2 regions of the Sporosarcina sp. P26b genome follow, and region 2 is predicted to be linked to the other one. Evidence: riboswitches for the same ligand, from Rfam matches in the RefSeq annotation. Region 2 holds a riboswitch; the other holds the start of a gene.

Region 1 (3,178 bases), on a different contig from region 2:
GTACAGTGACTGCAACTTTTCCCCAAATGCTGTAGCCGAACCACAGCACGAAAATCGGTGCAAGCGCAATGACGGGAATCGTCTGTGACGCAATCAAAAGTGGATAAAACGCTTGCTCGATAGGCTTCTTGCTATACATCGCGATCGCAAGCGCCGATCCGATAAGTATCGAAATAATTAGGCCGATTACTATTGTTGCAGCTGTCGGAGGTAAATGGTGGATAAACAGCTCCGACTTTAGTTCCCATAACTTGAGTAGAATCGCAGATGGAGACGGGAATAAGAAGCTTTTATCATAAAGACGCGCTCCGATTTCCCATATGCCAAGTAGGATCACGACGAAAAATATGGAACTACTATAAGAAGTAATCTTTTTCATAGTGGTGCCTCCGAACGTAGCTCCATGATGAGTTGTTGCTTTAATTCAACCAGTTCTGGGCGTGCCAAGTCTCTCATCGTACGTGGTCGATCAAGAGGAACGACTACTTCGCGGATTGTCCGCACAGGTTTTTCAGCAAGTACAAAGATACGATCAGATAGAAATAATGCTTCGTCGATATCATGGGTGATGAAGACAATGGTTTTATCGAGCCTCTTCCACTGATCAATTAGCCACTCTTGCATCGTCAAGCGGGTAATGGCGTCGAGCGCACTAAAAGGCTCGTCCAGCAATAAAATATCAGAGCCGGTTAGAATCGTTCGTAAAAAAGAAACACGTTGACGCATACCACCTGATAAGTTGCCAGGGTAAGAGTTTTCTTCACCAGCTAGCCCAAAATCTGCAAGGAGCTGGATCATCTCATCGGAAGTCGTTTTGGCACTTTGGAGTTCCACTGGCAATCGAACATTTTCTAGAATGGTTCGCCAAGGCATGAGTAAATCTTGCTGCGGCATGTAACCGACTTTTCCTAAACGCCTCGTTACGACTTCACCGTTCAATGAAATTTCTCCACTGTCAGGATTCTCAAGGCCAGTAACTAATCGGAACAACGTACTCTTCCCGTAACCACTTGGTCCAATGATGCTGACGAATTCGCCTTCATTTACATGCCAATCAACTTGGTCAAAAATAGCCGTCGGTTTTGAAGCTTTGGTTGCTTGATAATGAAAGGATACATCGGTAAATTCTAAAATTTTATTAGGCATATTCTTTTCACATCTCTTTTCTTCAAAAATCCACACAAAAAAACCACTTCTTTTGTGCGAAGCGGTTGCATAGTTCGGCCAAGACCGGTCATATGTCCACTTCCCTCCGCTAGCATTATCTAGAGCAGGTTTAAGGGTTAAGGCAAATAGCCTCTCTCAGCAAAAGCACCCCTAGTGTTTATCCATGTCTTATCGTTTCATATTCTAGTAAAGTAGTCAACTTTAATTCAGTAAATATTTTGAATGTCGATAAAACTATTCTTTTCACTCATTAATAGCAAGCATCTTGCATTTCATTGAAAATCTATGTAGTATAATGACTATCAGACCGAAATGGTATTACGGTCAATTTCGAAGGGTGTGGCAAAATGGATCGTAGGGAAGAAATCATGTTGGCGGCTGGAAAATCGTTTACGATGTTTGGCTATAAGGCGACGACAATGGACCAAGTAGCGAAAATAGCGAATGTGGGGAAAGGTACTATCTATACGTTTTTCTCGAATAAAGAAGAATTATTTCATTCGATCGTCTGGAATATGGTGAACGAAATGAAAGAGGCGTCGGAAAGAACGGCTATAGAAGGGGCATCGTTTCAAGAGAATGCCCATGCGCGTATTATGCAGTTATTGAAGTTTCGTGAGACGCATCAGTTATTCATTAAGCTGATTGAAGAGGAAAAAGAGTTACGCACACCAGCTGTCGGGGATGTGTTAACTTCTATAGAGAAGGAAATATTGCAGTTTATTGCTAGTAAGATTGAACGCGGTGTTGCCAAAGGTGAATTGAAGCCATGTAATAGTGAACTGATCGCGTATCTATTATTCAAATCTTATTTGGCGTTAGTAGTGGATTGGTCGAAAACGCATGATGACCAGCTGACTGAGGAGCAAATCACAGATGTGTTGAACTATACGATTTTCTCTAGTCTATTGGTGTGATATGCGAATGTCGGAATACAGAGCGAGGGTTTATACTAGATGAATAAAATATTGTTTATAGTCAAACGGGATCTCCGGAATATATTCAAGAATAAAGCGGCGCTCATCGTCATTGCAGCCATTGCATTTCTACCGTCGCTCTATGCCTGGATGAACATTTTGGCTTCGTGGGATCCATATTCCAATACGAAAGGCGTATCAGTAGCGATTGTTAGTGAAGATCAAGGCGCAGAAATTGAGGGTAAGGAATTCAATGTCGGAGACGAAGTAATCGTTTCGCTGACCAAGAATGATGATCTCGGTTGGCAGTTCGTGACGAAAGACGAAGCCTTAAAAGGTGTTAAGCACGGCGATTACTACGCTGCGATTATCATCCCCAAGAATTTCTCGGAAAATTTAAGCAGTATCGTTACAGACGATATTAAACAACCGACATTGGATTATTATATCAATGAAAAGATTAATGCGATTTCTCCAAAAGTAGCAGGCAAGGGCGCATCTGCTATAGTAGAGAATATCGATAGCACGTTCGTTGAAGAAGCGAACAAAGCAGTGATCAAGGTATTCAATAATCTAGGAGTGGAACTGGAAAACAATCGTGTCAATATTGAAAAACTACGCGATTTAGTTTATCAACTAGAATATGATATTCCCGACATTTATTCGAAATTGCAGCTAGTGGATAAAGGGTTAAATTTCGCGGATTCTTCTATTGATCGTGTGGATCTGGTATTGGACGATGTCAATTCGGTGCATGAGAATGCGAAAAAACTGAATGCACGATTGATCAGCAAGTTGCAAGAGAATGAAAAGACCGTGGATAATACATTGCGGGTCATTACATCCAACTTGGAGAGTGCGCAAACCGCATTCCGTAAAGTGCCTGATCTGACAAGTGAATTGTCAGGTAAAGGGGAAGATGTGGATCGTATCGTCGATTCACTGCGCGATAAGCAAGGTAAATTGGAAGATACAAATGCTAGGTTAGATGATATTTATGATTATTTGAAGAAGCAGGATCAGAATTTAAAAGATTCATCCAATATTAAAGACTTGCAGAGTTCTTTGAGTGACAGCGTGGCGGATTTAAGTCG
Region 2 (3,178 bases):
ACAGACCTTTAGGAAGTTGTCGCTTCTTCTTTTTCCACACAATCGGTACACCGTTAACTTCATAGACACCGTCAGTGCGAAGTAGTTGCATGAGAGATAGAAGCAATGTGCTTTTACCAGAGCCATTTTCTCCAACAATCGAAATCCAGTCACCAGCCTGTACGGTCGCTTGTTTGACAGAAATCTTCTCCGCTTGACCGCGATAGCCGTGAAAGTCTCGAATCTTAATTTTCTCTTGAGATGCAACTGCTTGACGGTTTTTCATCATCGATTGAAATGCTTCGGACGTTTTATATTCTTCCCAAACCCCCGGATACCAAATGCCATAGCGCTTCAGTTCTTCTTGGTTGTTTGTAAAGATAGTGTCTGGAGGTCCATCCGCTATAATGACTCCTTGATCATTAAATAGCACCACGCGATCGACCCAATCGGCAATCAAATCAATTTTATGCTCGACAATGAGTACGGTTTTATTTGTAGCTGCTGCTTTGATAGCAGACCAAATTTGCTGCGTGCCTTCTGGATCAAGTAAAGCAGAAGGTTCGTCCAGAAATAATACGTCGGGTTCAAGTAATAACACTGTAGCCAAAGCTAGTCGTTGTTTCATGCCTTGAGACATTTCATTGATGGGTGTATGAACGTTTTCTAAATTCAAGTCCACGCGTTTCAACACTTCCTCTATAAGAGGGGCCATCTCTTCACGCGGTACTTGAAGGTTTTCCAAAACAAATGCAAGTTCTTCATCGACATAGGTCATGCAAAACTGCGTTTCGGGATCTTGAAAAACGAATCCCCATGAGTCAGGCAGTTGGACGTCTTTTGTTTTCATTGGCAATTCGATGGAATGCGGGATAATTCCACTCAGCACTTGCAGTAAAGTAGATTTACCACAGCCGCTTGGTCCAAGCATGAGCACTTTTTCACCAGGCTGAACGGAAAAAGAAAGATCTTTAAAAACCAGTGAATTCTCTCCGGGAAACTTCAGTCGTAAATCGGTAACACTGATGTTAGGCATAGTTGAATCATTCCTCCGCGTTTACTGATCGAGCAAAGTATATTCTTTCTTATCAACAGGGCGGATTAAAGATGTCACGCCGGTTGCTTCAATCGCTTTAACAATTAGTACAGCAAAAATACCTGTGAAGATGAATGCACTAATTGCACGTAACCCGTATTTCACTATAAGTGCCCAAGTTTCAAGTGCTGCATATCCATAAACCAAATCGAGTCCGAAACTCGCGAGGCAAGAAGCAATACCAGCCATTCCGGCGACTACTATCGTGTAGCGCTTATATCGGAATGCGGCGAATAGTAATTCTGCAGCAAGACCTTGCATGAACCCGTACATCAATACTTCAATCCCATGTCCTGCGAATGCAGACAAGGAAGCGCCTGCAATGCTTGCGATCAATGCGGTACCGGGCTTACGTAATAGTAAAAAGGCGAACGGTCCCACCATGAACCACATGCCGTAAATCAATTGACGTGCAACGGGGAGAATCGGTTTGACGACGGTATATAAATCGTCCCAAAACTTCATCAATACCCCAAATACTACCCCGATCATGATCGTGATCAAAATATCGGTAAACTTTAATTTCTTCAAACTTTTCCACTCCTTCTTATTTGTCTATACAAAAAAGCCGTCTGAAGAGCAGACGGCCGAGGAAGGAAAGAGATTCCTGTAAATTTCCATCGATTACGCTCTCTACGCTGGCATTACCCAGATCAGATTAACGGTCAGCAGTGGATTCCTCTGCTATCTCAGCCTGATTCACTCAAGCACCCGTACGGACATTTATGTAAGCAATCCTAGTATACAGCACATCAATTTGTCTGGCAACCACTTCAAAAGTTGGATGAAGTGCGAATCCCGAAGTAGGTTAATTTCGTTACAGTGTGTTGAAATCCTGTTATACTAATAGGATACAAATTGATCCTAATTGCATGCCATATACGAATTTAAATAGATTTAAAGGAGTTTTTACATGACGAAACATATAGCGTTCATTGACGTAGAAACTACAGGTATGAGAGCAGAGGCAAGCGATGTAATTGAACTGGGTGTTATGCTTGGCGAATACGATAATAACCGGATTGTTCGGGTAGCAGATGAATATTGTGAGTTTCAAGAGCCGTTCTACTCTATAACGCCAATGATTACAAACCTAACGGGCATCACTGATCAGATGGTAAGAGGGAAGTCACTCGACATGGACAGAATTCTATCGATACTCGATCGAGCAGACGGCATTGTGGCGCATAATGCTTCATTTGACAGGGGCTTTGTCAGTAGACTATTACCGGAAACTCTCGACATGGACTGGTATTGTTCTGTTAGACAAATTAAATGGAAAAACTATGGCTTTGAGAATGGTAAGCTTCAACAATTACTGAGAGCACATCGGATTCAAGTACAGAACGCACACAGGGCACTAGATGATGCGAAAAACTTAGCATTGCTACTGAACTCGTCGAATCCGAGCCTTGAGGATGATACCTTTATATCCTACCTAATGAATAAAGCACCGATGAAAAAACCATCTAGATCTAGATTTTAATTACAAAGTGAGGGATACCAGGATAGTAATATACCCGGGTATCCTTTTTGTATGGAGAAAGTTTCATTTTCACGACCATATGTATGAAATGTGCATAGTTTTTCCACATGTATCAGCTATACTACCCTTGATGACAATAGATAAAGGAGATATTTAAATGAGTAGAAAAACGCAAGTTGTTATATTCTCATTGTGTGCATTATTGATCAGTGGATGCAGTAGTGATGCGCAATCGAATGAACAGAGTAATGAACATATGATGAACCAGACGAGCAATGAACAGCATTCTATGATGGATGGTTCGACAATGGGTAACGGACATATGAGCCATAATAATGTAGTGAGATTAAAAGATTCGACTGGTGAGAATGAAATAAACATCCCACCCTTATTAACTAGTGAAACGACAGTAGGCACCGAATATACTGTTAAGGCGCAAAAGGGAAGCGTGAACATATTTGATAATGTGACTACAGAAACTTTTGGATATAACGGAGATTTAGTAGGACCCGTTCTACAATTTAGAAAGGGTGAAACTGTAAAAATAAATACGATAAATGAATTAGATGAAGAAACAACATTTCATTGGCATGGTTTAGAAGTGTCTGGCGAAGCAG

The links. A riboswitch is a leader RNA that binds a small molecule or an ion and turns the genes downstream of it on or off. The one in region 2 is predicted to bind thiamine pyrophosphate.
Region 1: linked by a shared signal. The riboswitch ahead of CSV69_RS07960 (ABC transporter ATP-binding protein) and the one ahead of CSV69_RS11490 (ECF transporter S component) in region 2 are both predicted to bind thiamine pyrophosphate.

The regions. Positions count from the first base shown of each region.
Region 1 is NZ_PDYW01000006.1:30,495-33,672, forward strand. It holds gene CSV69_RS07955 (ABC transporter permease) at 1-379, opposite strand, end outside; gene CSV69_RS07960 (ABC transporter ATP-binding protein) at 376-1,146, opposite strand; TPP riboswitch at 1,231-1,329, opposite strand; gene CSV69_RS07965 (TetR/AcrR family transcriptional regulator) at 1,515-2,084, shown strand; gene CSV69_RS07970 (YhgE/Pip family protein) at 2,124-3,178, shown strand, end outside.
Region 2 is NZ_PDYW01000013.1:19,806-22,983, reverse strand. It holds gene CSV69_RS11495 (ABC transporter ATP-binding protein) at 1-1,015, opposite strand, end outside; gene CSV69_RS11490 (ECF transporter S component) at 1,037-1,606, opposite strand; TPP riboswitch at 1,689-1,800, opposite strand; gene CSV69_RS11485 (exonuclease domain-containing protein) at 1,989-2,561, shown strand; gene CSV69_RS11480 (multicopper oxidase family protein) at 2,719-3,178, shown strand, end outside.